One region of the Nocardioides asiaticus genome, then DNA from elsewhere that is predicted to be linked to it. Evidence: predicted binding sites of a transcription regulator. Region 1 holds the regulator's gene; the other holds the start of a gene.
What was found. The regulator LexA, encoded in region 1, represses DNA repair genes until DNA is damaged. The targets are predictions, from matches to a motif close to TCGAACANNTGTTCGA.

Region 1 (4,446 bases):
AGCGGCGTGTCTGCCGGATGTCGTAGAGCGGCGTACGCCGGATCCGTGTGCCGCGCGGCACCGAGACACGGATCCGCTCCTCGTCGTACCGCTCCAGGCCGCTGGCGATCAGCGCAGCCGCCCCATCGAGGCAGGCCCGCGGCCCGCCCTGGAACACAGCCGCCCAGCAATGGCCCTCCCAGGAGATCGGACCGTTGTGGAGGCACACGCTCTGGTCGCCGATGAGCTGCCAGCGACCCATCCGCACGTGATGCCGAATCTCGCCGCGAGTCACACCGGCGGCATAGAGCTGGGGCCGCGACACGACGTACGACTGTCGCTCCTTGAGCATCCCGAGCTCGAGCTCGACCTGCTTCTGCGTGCTGAGTGGCTTGGTCATGCGTACGACGATCGAAGACTCCACCGACCGCCCGCGCCTGCGTCGACCCGGTCTGTGGAGGGCAGCGACGCGAGCCCCTGGTGTGGACGACGCATGGCTCGCGGTGCGGTGGCCGCCCGTATGACGTAGGAACAACGTCATACGGACGGGGACACTGCGCGCCGCGGGACGTATGACGTCTGCAAAGCCGGGGCGGGGCGGTCGGACGCTGGTCCTCCCGCCCCGCCCCTCTTTCTCTTCCCCTGTAGGTGCCGCCAGCCGGGGTCGAATCAGCTGACGGCCGTCTGTGGCCGAGCGGCGACGGAGGCAGCCCGGCGGTGTGGTCAGTTCGGGATGCGCAGCGACTGGCCGGCGGCGAGCATGCCGGAGTCGAGCCCGTTGAGGTCCTTGATCTGCTGCTCCATGTCGCGGACGCTGCCGCCGTCGGCGGCGTCGGAGGCGAGATCCCAGAGCGTGTCGCCGGGCTCGACGACGACGGTGTGGGTCGGGACAGCGTTGCCCTTCTCCTGGGCGGCGCCGGAGAGGCCGGCGCCGAGGAACCCCGCCGCGAGCAGCAGACCGAGGGCGACGAGGAACACCACCACGCGGCCGCGGCGGGTCAGCCGCACGCTCGAGCCGCGCCGCGGCGCCCGATCCACGGGCCGGGCCGGGGCCATGAACTGGTCGAGGGTGGTCGTGGTCATCGCCGGTCTCCTGGGGAAGTGGGGTGGCTGGTGCGCTCGACGAGATGTCTACAGACGGCCACCGACAGTTCGGGACGAGCGCCGGATCGCGTCCGTTCGATCACGCATTCGATCGAACACGTGATCGAGAGTAGATCACCTGTTCGAACGAGATCAAGGGCCCGGGCCGAAAAAATGTTCGAACCGCCCGTTGTCCACAGATCGCGACACGCTTCGAACAGATGTTTGAAGTCGGCAACGGCCCGGTCTACCGTGGGCACATGACCAAGCCGACCAAGGAGCCGACCCCGGCGTCCACCTCCGCCAAGCGGTCCACGACCGCCGTGAGCGAGCTTCCCGACGGCCCGCCCGACGCCACCGGGCTGACCCCGCGCCAGCAGCGCATCCTGGCTCACCTGCGCGACTGCATCGAGAAGCGGGGCTACCCGCCGAGCATGCGCGAGATCGGCTCGGCGGTGGGCCTGACGAGCACCAGCAGCGTCGCCCACCAGCTGAAGGTGCTCGAGCAGAAGGGCTTCATCAAGCGCGACCCGCACCGGCCGCGGGCACTCGAGGTGTTCCTGCCCGAGGTCCTCGCGGCCCGCAAGTCGATCTCGGCGGCCGAGGAGACGGCCTACGACGAGACCGGCATCGGCGACGCCAACCCGGAGGCGACCCTCGTCCCGGTCGTCGGCCGGATCGCCGCCGGCGGCCCGATCCTCGCCGAGGAGCGGGTCGAGGACGTCTTCCCGCTGCCGAAGCAGCTCGTCGGCGACGGCACGCTCTACCTCCTGCACGTCTCCGGCGACTCCATGGTCGACGCGGCGATCTGCGACGGCGACTTCGTGGTCGTGCGCCAGCAGCCGACGGCGGAGAACGGCGAGATCGTCGCCGCGATGATCGACGGCGAGGCGACGGTCAAGACCCTTCAGCGCAAGGACGGCAAGGTCTGGCTGCTGCCGCACAACCCGGCCTACGACCCGATCGACGGCACGCACGCCACCATCCTCGGCAAGGTCACCGCGGTCCTGCGGAGCCTCTGACGACTCTCTTGGTCTCGACACCGGCCACTTCGTGTCCGGGCTCGACCAACGATGGGTGAACAACAGCCGCCGGCGCGTCACGCGCCGGCGGCTGCGTCGTTCTCCGAGCGTGACCCACACTCCCCTCGACCGCCGCCGCCTGCTCGCCGGCGGCCTCGGCGCGGGCCTGGCGGGCGTCGGGGCGGCCGTCCTCCCGGCGCCGTACGCCGACGCCGCAGCCGCGCTCCGACACTTCCAGCACGGCGTCGCCTCTGGCGACCCGCTCCCCCACGCCGTCGTCATCTGGACCCGGGTGACGCCGACCGCCGCCAGCAGGCCGGGCTCGGGCAGGGGCCCGCACGTCAAGGTCGGCTGGCAGGTCTCCACCTCGCCGACCTTCAAGACCGTCGTGAAGCACGGCACGTTCACGACCGGCCCGTGGCGCGACCACACGGTCAAGCTCGACGTCACCGGGCTGAGGCCCGCGACGGCGTACAACTACCGCTTCTCGTACGCCGGCCAGCACAGCCGGGTCGGCCGCACCCGCACCGCGCCCGCACCGACGGCGACCCCCGGCCGGATCCGGTTCGGCGTCGTGTCCTGCGCCAACCTGCAGGCCGGCTGGTTCTCGGCGTACCGCCACCTCGCGAAGCGCACCGACCTGCACGCGATCGTCCACCTCGGCGACTACTTCTACGAGTACGGCCCGGGCGAGTACGGCTACGGGCCCGACGACATCGACATCCGCAAGCACCAGCCGGCCCACGAGGTCCACACCCTGGCCGACTACCGGATCCGGCACGCGCAGTACAAGCGCGACCCCGACCTCGCCGATCTCCACGCCCGCTTCCCGTGGATCGTCACCTGGGACGACCACGAGGTCGCCAACGACCAGTGGCGCAACGGGGCGGAGAACAACAGCCCGGGCGAGTACGACTGGAAGGCGCGCAAGACCCACGCCCACAAGGCGTACGACGAATGGATGCCGGTGCGCCTCGACGGGACCGCCGCCCTCGACCAGAGCCACCTGAACGACCGGATCTACCGGCGCTTCAGGTTCGGCACGGTGCTCGAGCTGAGCATGCTCGACCTGCGCTCCTACCGCTCCAAGCAGGTCGACCAGACGACCGACGGGCTGGCCGCCGTCGACGACCCGGACCGCACGATCACCGGCACCGACCAGCTGAGCTGGCTCAAGTCCGGCCTCAGGAACGCGCCCACGACCTGGAAGGTGGTCGGCAACCCGGTCATGATCGCTCCGGTCACGTTCGCCGCGCTGCCGAAGGACGTGATCGGTCCGGTCAACGACGTCACCGGCCTGCTCCCCGACAACGGGGTCGCCTACAACGTCGACCAGTGGGACGGCTACACCGCCGACCGGACCGAGCTCTTCGACCACATCCGCACCCACAGGATCGAGGACGTCGTCTTCATCACCGGCGACATCCACTCGGGGTGGGCGTGCGACCTGCCCTACGACTCCGCGATCTATCCGCTGGGCGGCACCGCCGGGGTCGAGTTCGTCGGCACCTCGGTCACCTCGAGCAACCTCAAGGACATCACCGGCACCCCGGCGCACACGACGAGCCGGGCCGTGGAGACAGCCATCATGGGTGCCAACCGGCACGTGCGCTACCTCGACTTCGACGACCACGGCTACTCGATCCTCGACGTGACCAGACAGCGGGCGCAGATGGACTGGTACGTCATCGGCGACCGGGCCGACAAGAACGCCGGCGTCAGCTGGTCGACGTCGTGGGCGACCACCCGCGGCAGTGGGCGGGTCCACCGGGTCGACGCGCCCGTCCGCTGAACCCGCCGACACCAGGGCCGAAAGGCTCCCAACCTCCCGCTGCCCACCGGCTAGTCTGTGCAGGATCGAGCGACTTCAGCGGGGGCACAGTGCGGGACCAGGGGACCAGCGGCGAGCGGGCTGACGCTCGTACGCCTCCCCTGGAGATCGTCGAGGCGACCGTCGCCACCATGGAACAGAGGGTGAACCGCACCCTATGGGAGCGGCTCGCCGGCGTACGCGCCGGGGTGCGGGAGCTGGTCTTCGTGACCGTGCTCTACATCGCCTACACCTCGTCGCGGCTGCTGGCGAGCGACAACATCGCCGAGGCGAAGAGCCGTGCCCGACAGCTGCTGCAGATCGAGAAGGTCGTCGACCTCGACTTCGAGCGCAGCCTCAACCAGTTCTTCGTCCACCACGAGGTCATCGGGCTGCTCAGCTGCTACTGGTACTCCACGGCCCACTACATCCTCACCCTCACGGTGCTGATCTGGCTCTACGCGCGCGGGCGCGAGCGCTACCTCCCCGCGCGGCGGGCCCTCCTGGTCGGCACGGTCCTCGCCCTGGCGCTCTACCTCATGCTCCCGACCG
Region 2 (4,446 bases), on a different contig from region 1:
CGGCCTACGACGGGGCAGCGGCCGACTACGCCGCCGGCACCACCGAGATCGGGGAGTCGCTCCGCTCGGTCATGGACCGCTTCCTCGCCCTGGTCGGTCCCGGCTGCCACGTCCTCGAGATCGGCAGCGGCGGCGGCCGCGACGCGCTCGCGCTCGAGGCCGGGAGAGCGCGGGTGCGGCGTACCGACATCACGCCGGCGTTCGCCGAGCTCCTCCGCGGCAGCGGCCACGAGGCTGACGTCCTCGACCCGCTCGTCGACGACCTGCGCGACCCTGCGGAGCCGGACCGGCCCTACGACGCGGTCTGGGCCAGCGCGTGCCTGCTCCACGTCGCCCGCGAGGACCTCCCGGCCGTCCTGCGCCGCCTCGCCGAGGTGACGCGTCGCGGGGGAGTGCTGCACGTCTCGCTCAAGGAGGGCGACGGCGAGGCCTGGTCCACCCATGGGCGGGTGGCGGCTCCGCGGCTGTTCGTGTACTGGCGTGAGGAGCCTCTCCGGGCCGCCCTCGGGCAGGCGGGCTGGAAGGTCGTCGAGGTGGGCCACGCCGACGGACTGCGCGGCGAGGTGTGGCTCGACGTCCTGGCCCGTCGCGCCTAGGCCAGCGGCAGCCGGCACCACGCACCGGTCATGGGCGGGCCCAGGACGCAGCCGTGGACGGAGAGCGTCTCGGCGAGGAGCCGGTCGGCGAGCGTCTCCGGGTCGAGCTGGGCGCGGGTGGCGAGGCCGAACCGCTCCATGAGCGGAAGGGCGGAGGAGTAGACGTTGGCCCACGCCCAGGCGGGTGCGCCGGGGCCGCCCTCGGCGTACTGCTCGACCACCAGGTGCGGCGCCGGGAGCCCCGCGGCACGGAACGTGGTGAAGAGGTCGGGGCCGAGCCGGGTGGCGACGCCGGCCTTCTGTAGTGCCTCGACGAACCAGTGGTGCACCTGGGTCCACAGCGGCGTGGGCGGACCGCCGGCCGGCAGGTACTCGAGGTCGCCCTCGTGGAGGCAGATCAGCCCACCCGGGCGGATCCGCCGGGCGGCACGGCGCAGCGCGTCGGCGGGGTCGGGGAGATACATCAGCACGAGCCGGCCGACCACCGCGTCGACCTCGCCGTCGAGCCCGTCGAGCGTCGAGACGTCGCCGACGCGGTACTCGACGTTGGGCTGCTCGGTAGCGGCCGTGGCGAGCTCGACCGCGGCCGGGTCGGCGTCGATTCCCATCACCCGGCCGTCTCGGCCCACCCGGTCGGCGGCGAGCCGCGTGACGTTGCCTGCGCCGCTGCCGAGGTCCAGCACCTGCATGCCCGGAGCCAGCCCGGCTTGTGCGAAGAGCCTGTCGGTGAGCGGGTCGAAGAGGCTGCCCTGCGCGATGAGACGCCGGTGCTCGTTGGACCGGTCGGCGAACGGATAGGTGGTCATGGTCGCCCTCCCCAGCGATGGCCCCGGCGACGCGGCGCCGGACGGCGTACGCCCCGGGGTAGTCGAAGGACGCTACGCCGGTTTACCTCCGGGCACCTCGCCCAGGTGGGGGCCGCGTCACGGGTCGTGTGATACCCAGGACGGGTGAGACACACCGAGTTCTGGTCGCGGATGGAGGACGCCCTGGGCGCGGGCTACTACCGCGTCTGGGCGGACCAGTTCGTCATCGCCGAGCTCGGTGGGCGTACGGCGTCGGAGGCGCTCGCGGCCGGTGTTCCTCCGAAGGAGGTCTGGGCGGCGGTCTGGCGCGTGCTCGGGCTGCCCCCGCGCGAGCGCTGACCCGTCCTATCCGCCGGGGGAACGACTCCGGCGGATCCGCGACACGCCCGCGACAATGGGGTGCATCGAACATCTGTTCGGGCTAGATTGTGTCCACAGGTGGCGCGCTGGTCGACGTGATCCACAGGCACTCGGCGAGGACTGTCGGTGGCCCCGTCTAGCGTCCAGCCTTGATGACGAGAACACGAGGACAAGCGACGCAGAAGCGGGGCAAGCAGACTCCGCAGGGAAGGAACATCATGGCTGGTGGTGACCGCGAGAAGGCGCTCGACGCCGCGCTCGCCAACATCGAGCGGCAGTTCGGCAAGGGCTCGGTCATGCGACTGGGCGACGACTCCCGCGCCCCCCTCGAGGTGATCCCCACCGGGTCGATCGCCCTCGATGTGGCGCTCGGCCTGGGCGGCCTGCCACGGGGCCGGGTCGTGGAGATCTACGGCCCCGAGTCCTCCGGTAAGACGACGGTCGCGCTGCACGCCGTGGCCAGCGCCCAGCGGGCCGGCGGGATCGTGGCCTTCATCGACGCCGAGCACGCCCTCGACCCGGACTACGCCAAGGCGCTCGGCGTCGACACCGACGCTCTCCTGGTCAGCCAGCCCGACTCGGGCGAGCAGGCGCTCGAGATCGCCGACATGCTGATCCGCTCCGGTGCCCTCGACCTCATCGTCATCGACTCCGTCGCGGCCCTCGTGCCGCGCGCCGAGATCGAGGGTGAGATGGGCGACAGCCACGTCGGCCTCCAGGCCCGGCTGATGAGCCAGGCGCTGCGGAAGATGACCGGCGCGCTCAACAGCGCCGGCACGACCGCGATCTTCATCAACCAGCTGCGCGAGAAGATCGGCGTCATGTTCGGTTCGCCGGAGACCACCACCGGTGGCCGGGCGCTGAAGTTCTACGCCTCGGTCCGCCTCGACGTGCGGCGCATCGAGACGCTCAAGGACGGCTCCGACATGGTCGGCAACCGCACCCGCGTCAAGGTCGTGAAGAACAAGGTGGCCCCACCGTTCAAGCAGGCCGAGTTCGACATCATGTACGGCCAGGGCATCAGCCGTGAGGGCGGCCTCATCGATGTCGGCGTCGAGGCGGGGCTGATCCGCAAGGCCGGTGCCTGGTTCACCTACGAGGGCGACCAGCTCGGCCAGGGCAAGGAGAACGCCCGCAACTTCCTGCGGGACAACCCCGACCTCGCCAACGAGCTGGAGAAGAAGATCCTCGAGAAGCTCGGCGTCGGTCCCACCGTCGACCAGCCGGTCGACGGCGCTCCGGCCGACCCGATCGGTGTCGATGACTTCTGATCCCCTCGACGAGCTCGGGACGGCGCTCGACAGGCCCGATCCGGCGGATCTCGTCGATCCGCCGGATCTCTCGCCACCCGACTGGCTCGGAGACGTCTCGGACGGAGTGGACGCGTGGACCCGCCGCGCGTCCACCGCGCCCGACGGGCCCGACGGGCCCGAGCGTCCCACCAGCGAGGACCCTGAGCCCGACCACGAGGCCGTCGCCCGCAAGATCCTGCTCGACCAGCTGACCGGCCAGGCCCGCAGCCGCAAGGTGCTGGCCGAGAAGCTGGCCAAGCGCAACGTCCCCGACGAGATCGCCACCCGGCTGCTCGACCGGTTCGAGGAGGTCGGACTCGTCGACGACGCCGCCTTCGCCCGCAGCTGGATCGCCAGTCGGCAGCCCGGCAAGGGCCTGGCCCGGCGCGCGTTGGCCCAGGAGCTGCGACGCAAGGGCGTCGACGACGAGATCGCCCGCGAGGCGCTCGACGAGGTCGACCCCGACGACGAGCGGGCAGCGGGGCGCTCGCTGGTCCGCAAGAAGCTGCGGTCCATGTCCCGGCTCGACGAGCAGACGAAGGTCCGTCGCCTCGTCGGGATGCTGGCTCGCAAGGGCTACGGCCCCGGCGTCGCCTTCGCGATCGTGCGTGACGAGCTCGGCGCAGACGAGCTCGGCGACGGGATGCCAGAATCTGACGCGTGACGCCTGAGCCCGACGCAGAGACGCCCGACGCCGCCACCCCTGCCCGGGAGGTGCTGACCTACGAGATGTTCGGCCTCGCCGTGCGCGAGCTCGCACAGCAGGTGGTCGACAGCGGCTACGAGCCCGACCTGGTCCTGTCCATCGCCAGGGGCGGCCTCGGGCTGGGGATGGGGCTCGGCTATGCCCTCGACGTCAAGAACCTCTCGGCCGTGAACGTCGAGTTCTACACCGGCGTCGACCAGCGGCTCGAGGTCCCCATCATGCTGCCGCCGACCCCGGCGGCCGTGGATCTCAACGGCCTCCGGGTGCTCATCGCGGACGACGTCGCCGACACCGGCAGGACGCTGGAGATCGTGCAGCAATTCTGCGAGGGCCACGTGGCCGAGGCCAGGACAGCCGTCATCTACGAGAAGCCTCGTTCCGTCATCCGGCCCGACTTCGTCTGGCGCCGCACCGAGCAGTGGATCGACTTCCCCTGGTCCGCGCAGCCACCGCTCGTCGACCGCCACGGCGGGATGGCGCACTGACCCTCGGCCACGATGCCCACGCCGATCGTCGTACGCCATGCCGACCGCCGGCTCGCCGGCATCGCCGGGCCGGGTGAGCCGTGGGCGGCCGCGGCCGAGCGGATCGGCCTGGCGGCGGCGTACGCCCTTGACCTGTCCGGCGAGGTCAAGGAGTTCAGCCGAGATCCGATGCCGCTGGTCGCGCTGCGCCCGATGGTCCGT

Region 2: the regulator LexA is predicted to act here: its motif matches at 1,807-1,822, upstream of recA (recombinase RecA).

Annotation. Positions count from the first base shown of each region.
Region 1 is NZ_JBDZDM010000001.1:1,167,466-1,171,911, forward strand. Features, by position in the region: gene ABLE53_RS05670 (hypothetical protein) at 1-379, opposite strand, end outside; gene ABLE53_RS05675 (LysM peptidoglycan-binding domain-containing protein) at 703-1,062, opposite strand; gene lexA (transcriptional repressor LexA) at 1,323-2,084, shown strand; gene ABLE53_RS05685 (alkaline phosphatase D family protein) at 2,194-3,876, shown strand; gene ABLE53_RS05690 (phosphatase PAP2 family protein) at 4,047-4,446, shown strand, end outside.
Region 2 is NZ_JBDZDM010000003.1:330,806-335,251, forward strand. Features, by position in the region: gene ABLE53_RS12130 (methyltransferase domain-containing protein) at 1-596, shown strand, start outside; gene ABLE53_RS12135 (class I SAM-dependent methyltransferase) at 593-1,402, opposite strand; gene ABLE53_RS12140 (DUF3046 domain-containing protein) at 1,547-1,741, shown strand; gene recA (recombinase RecA) at 1,981-3,033, shown strand; gene ABLE53_RS12150 (regulatory protein RecX) at 3,023-3,718, shown strand; gene ABLE53_RS12155 (phosphoribosyltransferase) at 3,715-4,245, shown strand; gene ABLE53_RS12160 (GNAT family N-acetyltransferase) at 4,258-4,446, shown strand, end outside.